DNA from 2 places in the Peptoniphilus hominis (ex Hitch et al. 2025) genome. Region 1 is predicted to be linked to the other one. Evidence: riboswitches for the same ligand, from Rfam matches in the RefSeq annotation. Region 1 holds a riboswitch; the other holds the start of a gene.

Region 1 (8,377 bases):
CATTTTTTTCTGAGAGTTCAAAGTCCTTTGCAAAGCCATGTTCTCGCAAAAATTTCACGCCAGAAGAAAAGGCAGGATAATAAATTTTAATGGTATTGTGTAGGGTGCCGTCAAAGTCAAAAATTATGGACTTAACATTTTTAAGGTCATCATTTTTATTTTGCAAATTTTTTTTTGCCAGCTTAGACACGAATTTCACCTAATAGGTTTGCCATTTCAATTGCAGCTGTGGCAGCATCAAAGCCCTTGTTGCCAGCCTTTGTGCCGGCTCTTTCAATGGCCTGTTCAATATTTTCTGTTGTGATTACACCGAAGATTATTGGCACGCCAGTTTCAAGTGATGAAGCTGCAATTCCCTTGGCAACTTCTGCTGATACAAGTTCGTAGTGAGTAGTTGCGCCACGAATAACTGCTCCAAGGGCAATTACTGCGTCATATCTTTTTGTCATGGCAAGAGATTTTGCTGCTAGGGGAATTTCAAAAGACCCTGGCACCCAAATCACTTCGATTTCCTCGTCCTTAACTCCATGCCTTTTTAGTCCGTCTATGCAGCCGTCTAGGAGTTTTGAAACTATAAACTCGTTAAATCTTGCCAAAACTATGGCGTATTTTTTTCCTTCAGATTTTAAATTAGCACTGTAAATTTTCATATTTCCTCCATTTATTTTTTTCTTAATTTTTTTCTTAATGATTTTAAAATTATTTGCTAAATTCAGATAAGATGTGGTTCATCTTTTCTGCCTTAGTCCTCAAATAAAATTCGTCGTGTTTTGTTGAGTGAATTTCAATTGGCACTCTTTCCTTTATGATCATGCCAAATTCTTGAAGAGAGTAAACCTTGTCTGGGTTATTTGTAAGAAGACGAAGTTCCTTTACTCCCAAATCTTGCAAGATTTGGGCACCAGTGGAATAGTCTCTGGCATCTTCAGGAAAGCCTAGAGCCAAGTTAGCCTCAACTGTATCCATGCCCTGGTCTTGTAGGGCATAGGCACGGATTTTATTTACAAGGCCGATGCCACGACCTTCTTGACGCATATAAAGCAAAATTCCTCTGCCTTCCTCGTCAATTTTTTTCATGGCAAGGTGAAGTTGGTTGCCACAGTCGCATCTTGATGAGCCAAAGCAGTCGCCAGTTAGACATTCAGAGTGAACTCTTGTGAGGACATCCATGCCGTCGCCAATTTCGCCTTTAACAAGGGCAATGTGGTGTTCGCCCGTAACCTTGTCGATATAAGCATGAGCCCTAAAGTCGCCAAACTTTGTTGGAAGTTTTGCCTCTGCAACTTTTTCTATGATTTTTTCATGTCTCTTTCTGTAAAGCAAAAGTTCTTCAGTTGTAGTAATTTTCATGCCCAACTTTTCTGCCAACTTAAATAAATCTTCGCCACGCATCATGTGTCCATCATCTTGCATAATTTCGCAGCAGAGTCCAACTTCTTTTAAGCCAGCAATTTTTAATAAATCAACTGTTGCTTCAGTGTGTCCTCGTCTTACAAAAATCCCATCTTTTTTTGCAACAAGAGGGAACATGTGACCAGGTCTTCTAAAGTCCTCTGGCTTTGCATCATCTTCTGCAAGTTTATTTGCAGTTAAGGCTCTTTCCCAAGCAGAAATTCCTGTAGTTGTGTCAACATGGTCAACGGAAACTGTAAAGGCAGTTTCGTGATTGTCAGTGTTGTCGGCAACCATTTGATCTAGCTTTAGTTTTTCTGCGTAAGACTTTGACATGGGCATGCAAATGAGTCCCTTGGCAAGAGATGCCATGGTGTTTAAACTTTCACCAGTGGCAAATTCTGCAGCTTGAATCATGTCGCCTTCATTTTCTCTGTCAGGTTCGTCTGTTACTATTATAATTTCGCCTTTTTTTAAGGCTTCAACAACTTCTTCGATTGTGTTAACTTTCATGTCTTCTCCTCTCGATTTTATAAATTTACTTAAAATCCATTTTCTAATAAAAAATTCTTTGTTATTTTGCTTGCTTCTTTTGTATTGACAAAATTGTAGACATAGCGGCCAATAATATCTGTCTCAATATTTATTTTTTCGCCAACTTTTTTACTTGCAAGATTGGTGTCAGCAATTGTGGTTGGAATAATTGAGACTTCAAAATAATTTTCGCCTACCTTTGATACAGTGAGGCTAATGCCATCAAGAGCAATAGATCCCTTTTCGGCAATGTATTTAAAATTATCTGAGTCAAATTTTATCCTGTAGACAATTTCGTGACCCCTCTTTAAAATATTTACGATTTCGCCAACTCCATCAACATGGCCTTGGACTATGTGACCGTCAAGTCTTTTGGATGGGCTAAGGGCTCGCTCTAGGTTTAAAGCCTGACCGACACTTAAAGTCTTAAAGTTTGTTGAATTTATAGTTTCAACCATGACTTCTGCCTTGTAATATTCATCGCCAAGCTCTGTCACAGTTAGGCAGACGCCATTTGTGGCAATGGAGTCGCCTTTCTTTGTGCCTTCCAAAACTTTTTTGCAGGAAATTTTTAAGGTGTAGAGGTCCTTTTCCTTTTTTATGTCAGCAAGTCTTCCAATTTCTTCTATTATTCCCGTAAAAATTTCAATCACACCTTCCAGTGACAAGTATGTCGTCAAATAATTTTTCACACTTCATGTCCTTTATTTTGATTGCGTCCTTTAAGGCACCTATTTCCAAATCGCCAATGGCAGGAATGCCCCTTGAGCCCAATAAAATTGGCGCCATGAAAAAATAAAACTTATCCACTAAATTATTTTTTAGCATCTCAGCGTTAAGAGTCCTTCCGCCTTCCAGTAAGATGGAGGATATGTCGTATCCACTTAATTTTTCCATTAGGTCCCTTAAATCAACCTTGCCATTTTTTTCGCCGCAGATTAAAACTTCAACATTTTTCATTTTTTTAAGTTTTTCAAGTTTTTCCTTGTCGCAATTTTTTGTTGTGGCAATTATTGCTATTGAATCCAAATCTTCTGAAAGAAGCTTTGCATCAAGGGGAATCCTAAGCCTTGAATCCGTTACAATTCTTATGGGATTGACCCTGTATTTACCGTGACGGACATTTAAAGTTGGGTTATCAGCAAGAACTGTTCCTATGCCAACCATTATTCCGTCAAGCTTTCCTCGAAGCTCATGAGAGTAAGCTCTAGAAAAATCTGATGTTATCCACTTGGACTCGCCACTTGCTGTTGCAATTTTTCCATCAAGGGACATGCCAGCCTTTAGGACAACGAAGGGTCTCTTATTTTTTACATAGGTAAAAAATCTCTCGTTTAAGTTCAAACATTCTTCTTGGCAGACACCCTCTGTTATAGAAATCCCAGCATCTTCCAAAATTTTTATGCCACCGCCAGAAACTTTAGGGAAGGGGTCAGTGGTTCCAATTACAACTCTTGATATGCCTTCTTCCACAATTCGATTGGCACAGGGTGGAGTCTTGCCAAAGTGAGAGCAAGGCTCTAAGTTTACATAGAGACTTGCACCCTTAAGGTCATTGCCGCGACTTTTTGCATCTTCAATGGCATTTACCTCAGCGTGGTTTTCGCCAAACTTTAAGTGGGCGCCCTCGCCAATTATTTCTTCATCTTTTACAATAACGCAGCCCACTAGGGGATTAGTCTTTGTGTGACCAATACCCTTTTCTGCAAGTTCTAGGGCTCGAAGCATATAAAAGCTGTCGTTAAAATTTTCTACATACATTAAATCACCTATAAAAAAAGAGCCCAGGCAGGGCTCAAAAATTTAAATTTATCTTCTTTCATCCAGACTTTACTGTCGGTATTGGAATTGCACCAATTCAGCTTGCGCTCGCGGACTTTACCGCCGGTGAGGAATTGCACCTCGCCCTGAAGAATTTTATTTACTTATAAGTTTATGATATCACTAGATTATAAATTGTCAAGAAAAGAAAAATCATTTTCCCGACTTGTGGCTCTTAATAATTTTTAAGACATCACTTAAGACTTGGTCCATTTCTCTGTCGCTGTCGATGATATAATCTGCATAAGAGTCTAAATTTTCTAGGACAGAAAGTCTTTTTTCTATGACGCTTTCATCTTCAGCCCTCTTAATCATTCTCTTTTTTAAAACTTCCTTGGAGCATTTTAAATAAATTGAGAGGGAATTTTTAAATTCCTTTTTTATGGCAAGGACGCCCTCTTTATCCACTATAATAACGCAGTCTCTTTTGTCATTATTATTTAATTCAAGATCTTCTTTTAAAGTTGAATAATAATTTCCTGCATAGCAAGTGGAGCCAATAAATAAATTTTCCTCTTCCATTTTTTTAAAGTCAGAAATATTTATAAAATTGTAATCAAGACCGTCAACTTCCTTGGGACGAGGAGGTCTCGTTGTGTAAGTTATTATTTTATTTAAACCCTCTTTTGCAAGTTCATCCCTTAGTGTGCTCTTGCCAGAACCAGAGTGTCCAAGTATTAAGTAAATCATAGCCTCTCCTTTAAATTTATTATTACAAGTATAACACATATATCAAATTACTTTACAAATTTTAATTTTTGAAGTAATATAAAAAAGATAAAATATTAGATGGAGGTCAAGATGAAACATTTAATAGAGCCACTAGATTTTACAACTGAAGAATACGAAGAAATTTTTAGTCTGGTTGATGACATTATCGCAAATCCTATTCACTATTCTCATTTTTGCGACAATAATTTATTGGCCAGTCTTTTTTTTGAACCATCAACAAGAACAAGGCTTTCCTTTGAGACGGCTATGCTAAGACTTGGAGGAAGGGTAATTGGTTTTTCTGATGCAGGAGTTAGCTCCTCAACAAAGGGCGAGACTCTTTTAGATACAATTAGGGTAATAGAAAATTACGCAGACATTTGTGCCATGCGTCACCCCAAGGAAGGTGCAGCCCTTCTTGCATCAAAGGTGGTTACTAAGATGCCAATAATAAATGCAGGAGACGGAGGACACTTTCACCCAACACAAACTCTTGCCGACTTAATAACAATTAGGCACTACAAAAAATCCTTTGACAACTTGACTGTTGGACTTTGCGGTGATTTAAAATTTGGAAGGACTATTCACTCCCTAGTGAGGGCCCTAAACCGCTACAAAAATGTAAAATTTGTATTTATTTCCCCTGAAGAATTAAAGATGCCAGAGCCCTTTAAAAACTTCATTGACAAGGAAAATTACACTGAGACCAGAGACCTCATGAGCGCCATAAGTGACTTAGACATACTTTATATGTCAAGAGTTCAAAAGGAAAGATTTGTATCATCTGACGAGTATGAAAGATTAAAGGACTACTACATTTTAACAGAAGAAAAATTAAAATTAGCCAAGGATGACATGTATATACTTCATCCACTTCCAAGAGTAAATGAAATTGCACCAGAAGTGGACAAGGACCCTCGTGCAGTTTATTTTGAACAGACAAAGTTTGGCATGTATGGCAGAATGGCACTTATTATAAAACTTTTGGAGGCTAACAAATGATAAATGTTTCAAAAATAAAAAAAGGAATTGTCCTAGACCACATCGAGGCAGGTCGTGCTCATGTCCTTTATAAGGCACTGGAGCTGGAAAAAGTTACTGACGCAGTTGTTCTTATGCAAAATATTTTTTCTACTTCCATGGGCAAAAAAGATTTAATAAAAATAGAAACGGACTACAATTTAGACTTCACAGTCTTGGGACTAATTGCTCCACATACAACAGTGAACTTTATAGAAGATGGGGAGAGAGTGAAAAAAATTCGCATGGAACTTCCTGAAGTAGTTGAAGGTGTATTGGAGTGCAAAAACCCTAGATGTATAACAAATAGCGAAAGGGAAATTTCAGGTCACAAATTTTATCTCTACGACAGAGACAAAAAGGAATATAAGTGCGAATACTGCGACACAGTTACCACTTATGGAGAGTAAAATGGCAAAGATTTTAGAAAATATTGATGTATGCAAAGATTATTTTATACTTAGAACGGATTTTAAGACAAAGATTTATCCAGGGCAATTTTTTATGCTAAGGGCTTGGGAAAATTATCCAACACTTTCAAGACCAATTTCAGTTTATGATGTAACAGAGGGTGTAGACTTCTTAGTAGAAAAAAGAGGAATAGGCACAGAAATTCTTGAAAAATTAGAAGCTGGCGATGACATAAAACTTTACGGTCCCTTTGGAAATACTTTTTACGCCAATGTAGACGAAGTTGCCCTAGTTGGAGGTGGAGTTGGTGTGGCACCCTTCCACTATTTAATTAAGGAAATTCAAAAGTTAAAGCCTGAGTCAAAAATCACCCTCTACATAGGGGAGAGGGAAGAGCTTGAACTTGAAAAGGCCTTTAAAGATGTAAAGTGCCATATAAAAATAAAAAAAGGCGGCTTTATTACAGACATAATTGATTTTGAAAAGCATGAGCTCATTTATGCCTGTGGACCAGAAATTATGATGAAAAAAGTTGTGGAACTTGCAAAGGCTCGTGACATAAAAACCTATGTGTCTCTTGAAAAGAGAATGGGCTGCGGCGTGGGAGCTTGCCTATCTTGCTCCTGCGATACAAGGGGCGGCAGAAAGAGATCTTGCAAGGAAGGACCAATTTTTAAGGGGAGTGATTTAATTGACTTCTAGGACTGAAATAGATTTAGCAGGCATAAAATTAAAAAATCCAATAATTATGGCAAGTGGAACCTATGGCTATGGCGAAGAATTTAAAAACTTCTACGACCCAAAAATTCTAGGGGGAATTTCTTCCAAGGGAATTACTAGGCATCCAAAAAAGGGAAATGAAGGCATAAGGATTTGGGAGACGCCATCAGGAATATTAAATTCCATTGGACTTGAAAATCCAGGCGTGGAAGAATTTGTAAAAGAAAAAATCTTTTCAATGCAAGACCTTGGCACAGAAATTTTTGTAAATCTTGGAGGCAATACCATTGAAGAATATGTTGAATCCACAAAAATTTTAAATGACTATGACTTTGCAGCCATTGAATTAAATATATCCTGCCCCAATGTAAAGGAAGGGGGCATGGCTTTTGGCATGGACAAGGACTCTGCAGCAAGAGTTGTTCGTGAGGTCATGAAAGTTACAAATAAAAAAGTTTTTGTAAAGCTTTCTCCCAACGCAGGGGATATTGTGGGCATAGCCAAGGCAGTTGAAGCTGAAGGCGCCACAGGACTTTCACTAATAAACACAATTCTCGGAATGGCTATTGACTTTGACAGAGAAGAAATTGTCTTTAACAACACCTACGCAGGACTTTCTGGACCAGCAGTAAAGCCAATTGCTCTAAGGATTCTCCATCAAGTGGCAAAAGCAGTTGACATACCAATAATCGGCATGGGAGGCATTACGTCTTATAAGGATGTCCTTGAATTTTTAATGGCAGGTGCCACTGCAGTTGAAGTTGGAACCTATAATTTTATGAATCCCAAGGCAGGAGCAGAAATCATCTCTGACCTTGAAAAGTATTTAGAAGAAAAGAATAAAAATATAAAGGACTATATTAAAAAATTAGTATAAAATATTTAAGACTTTCTAGCGTTTAGAAAGTCTTTTTTTGTGGTAATAATTTAGTACACTAAAAGGAGGTACCAATATGTTTGATTTATACAAGGATATATACGATGCCCAAATGAATTTACTAAAGTCTTTTAATCAGGGAACAGAAAAGAATGAAAAAGAAAATTTAAGCTTAGAAGATTATTTCAGAGAAATGGCAAGAATAAATGAAAAAATGGTGGGAAATATTTATGAAATGCCAAAAAATTATATGGATACAATGAGTAAATACTCTCCTTTCCAAGGGGATTATGGCGAAAAAATGAATGGACTCTTTGAAGTAAACCCTTACTTTGAAAATTTTATGAATTTTCAAAAATTTTTTGCAGACAATTTAAAGGAGCCTAATAAAGTTTATGGCGACTTTATGAATAATTTTAAAAATTATTTTCCAATGCTAAGTGCCAATGGAAAGTTTGTAGAAGATTACAGTATTGCTGCCAAGGACCTCTTTAACTCTTACAAAAAATATCAAGAAAACTACATGAATATTTTTATGCCAGAACAAGTGAGAGACAAGGCAAAGGAAATTTTAGACTTTAACCAAAAAGTTTTTGGCAATTTTAACTTCATGATTCCTAATTTTGGAAATATGCCTTTTATGACAGACAATTTCTTTGGCAAAATGGATTATTTCAAAAACATGGAAAAATTTTCACATCAAATGCTAAGTAACTTAGAAGAATACGAAAAATTATTTGGTGGAAATGAATACTTTGCCAGCACTTCAAAGGTTTTAAAATTCCAAAAGACTTTTATCGAAAAATCAATGAAGTATTTTGAAGTTTATGTAAACTACTACAAGGAAATTTATGCTGAAATTGCAAAAATTTCTGAATTTACCTTTGAAAA
Region 2 (5,430 bases), on a different contig from region 1:
CCAACAATAGGCACACAAGTTAGCTTGTGTGTTTTTTTGTGTCCTTTTTTAAGATAGCTGACAAAAACTATTTAGAGAAATTTTATAGAAAATAATAACAAATAAAATTCATGCCTGCACCAAAATATTTACAATTAAATTACATTTGCAAGAATCCGAGAAATTCTCTTTTTTAAAAATTTCTATAGAGTATAATGTAAAGTATTGGAGGAATTATGAAGAAGACTTTTAAAATATTTTTTGCATTTATACTTATAATTTTAATTTTCATATATATAACGGGACTTTATTTCTTTAGAGATAGGTTTATGCCAAGGACCTATGTCAACGGCCACGACTTTGGACTGACAAAAATTTCCGAATTTGAAAAAAATTACGAAGAACTTTCCAAAAATTTCCAATTGGACATCCTTGCCAAGGACAAAAAAAATAATGACAAGATTACAGCAGAAGAAATAAAATTTGAAGAAAAAATTGGCAGCGGCTTTGTGGATCAGACTCCACTTTACTGGCCCTTTGCATCTCTAGTGGACAAGCACTACCAGCTTGACACAATTTTAAAATACGACGACCAGGCTCTCACAAATAGACTAAATAGCCTAAAGGCAGTGCAAAACCAGTCCATTCATTCAACTGATGCCAAGATTATCTACGACAAGGGCGACTTTAAAGTAGAAAAAGAAGTTTATGGCGATTTTATAAAGCGAGATGAACTTAGACAAGCAGTCTTAGGTCATTTTGCCGACAAAAAAGAAAAATTAAACCTTGAAGAAGAAGGCCTTTATATAGAGCCAAATATCAGGGCAGATTCTGATTACATCAAAAATCAACTGGAATCCTACAAGACTCTTTACGATAAAAAAATCACAATCGACTTTGACGATAGAAAAGAAGAAGTGACAGGTCAGGGCATAATCGCCATGTATTCCAAGGCTGATGACGGAAGCCTCGTCATTGACGAAGAAAAGGTGACAAAGTTCGTGGAAAAACTTGCAGCAAAGTACGACACCTTTAGGACATCAAGAATATTTAACGCCACAGGCATTGGGACAGTAAAAGTTGACGGCGGCATCTACGGTTGGATCACCGATAGACAAAAGACAAAGGACGAAATAATCGCTGCACTAAAAAGAGATGAGCCAGTTACCATAAAGCCAATTTACAGGCAAGATGCAGTGTCAAGGACAGTGGACGATGTGGGCAACACCTACATTGAGGTGGACCTTGCAAGGCAAAAACTTTGGTACTACAACAAGGGCAATTTGGAAATTGAGACGGACATAGTATCAGGCAACCCAACCCTTGGCAACGGAACACCAACGGGCACAGACAGAATCTGGTCTCGCGAGAGAAATAGGTACCTCACAGGCGAAACCTACCGCTCAAAAGTTTCCTATTGGCTCCCTATTAATTGGTCAGGCGTGGGACTTCACGATGCCGATTGGAGATCAACTTTTGGTGGAAAAATTTACCTAAGTGGCGGCTCTCACGGCTGCGTAAATATACCGCCAGCAGTGATGAAAAACCTCTACCCAAAAACCTTTAACGGCATGCCAGTAATAGTCTATGACTCAACAAGGCAAAAAATAGCATCACCAGCCCCAGCACCAACACCACCAGCTGCACCAGCCCAACCATCACCAGCAGGGCAACAATAAAAACAATAAAAAAAATCGACCATGAGTAAAAAACTCAGCAAATGGTCGATTTTTTCTTAAAATTTTTATAAAAAACTAATCGAGAAAAAGCTCTTGATAAACAAATAACTTAGCAACAATACCCAACTTGTTGATGTGTTATAAGGAGAACACCTTCAGCTATAACCGTAGACTAATGTGAGTGCATAAAATAAGCAAAAAAATCGGTTATGCGTTAAAAATTTTCAACTGTTTGAGTTCGAAGAACGAGTTTTGAAAATTTAGCATGACCGATTTTTTTGGACTTTCAGCGCGTGGGGTTCAAAGGGGGTGGTTTAAGGAGGGGGAAAAGGGGCCTCGCAATGCCCCTTAACCCCCTCCTTAAAAATATATTAGAAATAAAAACTCCATATTAAAAAAATTTTATAAAGAAAGGATTTTTTTATTTGTTCTTAAAGCGAAGCTTCATCAATACACTACAATTCAACTATAATAAAACTTGCAAAACCCACCACAAGTGTTATAATAAAAGCAAGAAATAAATAAAAATTTAAATCTTCAGGGAAGGGTGCAAGTCCCAACCGGCGGTAAAGTCCGCGAGCGCAAGCCGAATTGGTGAGATTCCAATACCGACAGTAAAGTCTGGATGAGAGAATGATTTAAAACTTTCATGCCCCGAAGGTTCGGGGTTTTTTTATGCCCCAACAGGAGGTAAAATGAATAAAGTAAACACAAGCACCATGATAAGAACAAAAGACATGACAAAAGTAGCCATGCTATCAGTAATTGGCTTCGTATTAATGTACTTCCAATTGCCACTAACCTTTGTAGCACCACCCTTTATGAAGCTGGACATATCAGACTTGCCAGTCCTCATGGGCGCCTTCACAATGGGACCAGTCTATGGCATCATAATAGCAGCCCTAAAAAACCTTATGCACATAATCTTTAAGGGCACAATGACAGCAGGCGTTGGCGAACTATCAAACTTCATCATATCAAGTACCTTTGCTCTAGTGTCAAGCTACATCTATAGAAAACATAGAACTTACAAGGGAGCAGTCCTTGCAATGACAGTAGGCGTACTAGCAATGACAATCCTTGCCATGGCATCAAACTACTTCGTGGTATTTCCACTTTACGGCAAAGTAATGCCAATGGATGCAATAATAGCCATGGGATCTGCCATCACACCAAAAATCACAGGACTTTTCACTATGATGATCTATTCAGTCCTACCCTTTAACCTAATAAAAGGCTTCACAACATCAGCAGTGATGATGCTAGTCTACAAAAAAATTAGCCCACTATTTAAAAACTAAAAGTGTAGAAAACTAAAGGAAAATAAAAGCAAAAACAAAAATAAAATCAAAGCAGGCTGTCAAAAGGCAGCTTGTTTTTTTGTCCCATAAAAAATTTAAAAATAACATTTAAACTTTTATTTAATGTGATAAAATACTAGTAATAAATTTAAAGGAGGCAGATTATGAAAAAATTTGCAGTAGTATTATTAGCTCTTTTAATCTTTACAAGTCCTATAACAGCCCTAGCTAACAGCAATGAAGGCAAAGAAGAAAACAAAGCTAAAGTATCAAAATTAGAATCAGACGAAAGAATGGCTAAGACATCAGGAGAAAAAGTTAGATTTGACGGAAAAGACATAAAAATAAATTCTTACCTAATTAATAGGTCTAACTATGTAAGAATTAGAGATGCAGCAGCTCTTCTCAAAGACACACCAGCAAAATTTATGGTATCTTACGACAATGAAAGCCAAAAAGTAATCATAACAAAGGGCCAAAATCAAAAAGAAGACTTTACTTACGTTGAAAAAAGAGAAGAAGAAAAAATAGCAAAAACAAACAAACAAAAAATAGTGGACAGCCAAGGAAAGGACATAGAACTCAATGGATATTTCATAGACGGATACAACTATTTCCGCCTAAGAGACCTAGCAAAAATCTTGGACTTTGGAGTAGCTTATGACTTCAAAACACAAACAGTTTTATTAGATTCAAAAGATGCAAAAATAGAAGACATATATGAAGAAGGTTACTTCACAGCACCAATAAACAAAATAAAAACAAAAGCAGGAGAAGAAGACATAAGATTTCTAATCTATGGCTTTGAAGAATGTCCTTACTGCCAAAAATTAAAAGCATACTTAGATAATAAAGGAATCAAATATATAGCAAGAGACATTAGAGATAGCGAAGGCAAAAAAGACGAAATCTTTGAAAAATACTATAAAGACATGACAGAATACAATGACAGAGTTTACTATCCAACGCACATAATGACACTTGAAAAAGATGGAAAGAGCATAGACAAATGCGTTGTTGGCTTCGAAGAAAAACAATACGATGAAATATTTAAACAAATAGAAGAAAACACTTACTTTGTAGAAAACAAATAAACAAAATCAAAGCAGGCTGTCAAAAGGCAGCTTGTTTTTTTGTCCCCATATAATATAATTTAATCAAAAGACAATTTGCAGTATAAAAGAATTAACAAAAGACAAAGAGAGGTAAAAAATGAAAATCTTATGTGCAGGACCAACATCAATTGACGACGAAGTAATGGCATTAATGGGAAAAACTCTCACAAACCCAGACATCGATCCAGAATACGAAAAAATACATAGAAGAGTGGAGAAAAAAATCTCCAAACTCCTAAAGACGGAAGCAACAACTATCCTCATGCTTGGCGAAGGCATGATTGGACTAGAAGCAGCAATCATAAACCTAGTGGAAGCGGGGGACAGAGTCCTCGTACTTAATAACGGAGTTTTCGGCGCAGGCTTTGCCGACTTCGTAAAATACTACGACGGCGAGCCACTAATCTTCGAAGACGACTTCAGACGCGGCTTCGACCTAGAAAAACTAAAAGCCTTCCTAGAAAAAGACCACGACTTTAAAGTAGCAACTATGGTCCACTGCGAGACACCATCAGGCATCACTAACGATGTAAAAAGCATCTGCAACTTGCTTAACTCCTATGGCATCCTCACAGTAGTGGACACAGTATCAGGCATGGGCGGAGAAGAATTTGATTTTGACGATTACAAAGTTGACATAGCCCTTGGCGGCAGCCAAAAATGTATTTCAGCACCAACAGGACTAACCATGGTTACAATATCAGACGGGGCAAAAGAAGCCATAGCCAACAGGAAAAAACCAGTTCCATCATATTATATGAACTTCCTAAACTACTACGACTACTCCGACGGCTTTGCCTTCCCATACACAATGAACGAGAACTTGACCTATGCCCTAGACCTTGCCCTAGACAAACTCTTTGCCAAGGATTCCATTGCCCTTCACAAAAAATACGCAGAAGTAACAAGACAAATCTTCGAAGAAGCAGGCTTCGAACTTTACGCCAAGGACTCCAGATCCAACACCCTAACAGCAGTCATGGTGCCAGAAGGCTTCATAGCAGATGACATCCTTACAGCCCTAAAAAAGAAAGGCATATTAATATCCAAGGGTGCAGGCAACATCTTCGAGAAAGTATTTAGAATAGGCCACATGGGCAACAACATATCCTACGAAAACTTTTTAGAATTATATGAAAAGTTGGACGAAGTATTTGAAGAGTTGGGAATAGAAACTAAAATTTCCTTAAAAGAAAGATTTGTAGAACTCATGAAGTGAGAAAATTGCATTTGAAAAGCAAAAAACTTTTTAACTGACTTATCAAAAATCATATAAATAATTTATTGACCAAGACGAAACAAATGTCACCCAAAAGTGTCACCTAAAATGTCACCCAAAAGTGTCACCTAAAATGT

Evidence for each region. A riboswitch is a leader RNA that binds a small molecule or an ion and turns the genes downstream of it on or off. The one in region 1 is predicted to bind FMN.
Region 2: another riboswitch for FMN. It lies ahead of WMO19_RS02785 (ECF transporter S component); the one in region 1 lies ahead of ribD (bifunctional diaminohydroxyphosphoribosylaminopyrimidine deaminase/5-amino-6-(5-phosphoribosylamino)uracil reductase RibD).

Annotation. Positions count from the first base shown of each region.
Region 1 is NZ_JBBMFO010000042.1:489-8,865, reverse strand. It holds gene WMO19_RS09245 (HAD family hydrolase) at 1-190, opposite strand, end outside; gene ribH (6,7-dimethyl-8-ribityllumazine synthase) at 183-650, opposite strand; gene WMO19_RS09235 (bifunctional 3,4-dihydroxy-2-butanone-4-phosphate synthase/GTP cyclohydrolase II) at 700-1,905, opposite strand; gene WMO19_RS09230 (riboflavin synthase) at 1,935-2,579, opposite strand; gene ribD (bifunctional diaminohydroxyphosphoribosylaminopyrimidine deaminase/5-amino-6-(5-phosphoribosylamino)uracil reductase RibD) at 2,572-3,687, opposite strand; FMN riboswitch at 3,734-3,845, opposite strand; gene WMO19_RS09220 (guanylate kinase) at 3,901-4,437, opposite strand; gene pyrB (aspartate carbamoyltransferase) at 4,549-5,460, shown strand; gene WMO19_RS09210 (aspartate carbamoyltransferase regulatory subunit) at 5,457-5,888, shown strand; gene WMO19_RS09205 (dihydroorotate dehydrogenase electron transfer subunit) at 5,890-6,591, shown strand; gene WMO19_RS09200 (dihydroorotate dehydrogenase) at 6,581-7,486, shown strand; gene WMO19_RS09195 (hypothetical protein) at 7,563-8,377, shown strand, end outside.
Region 2 is NZ_JBBMFO010000004.1:56,668-62,097, reverse strand. It holds tRNA gene WMO19_RS02795 (tRNA-Leu) at 1-3, shown strand, start outside; gene WMO19_RS02790 (L,D-transpeptidase family protein) at 216-1,658, shown strand; FMN riboswitch at 2,188-2,300, shown strand; gene WMO19_RS02785 (ECF transporter S component) at 2,354-2,959, shown strand; gene WMO19_RS02780 (glutaredoxin domain-containing protein) at 3,124-4,053, shown strand; gene WMO19_RS02775 (pyridoxal-phosphate-dependent aminotransferase family protein) at 4,172-5,293, shown strand.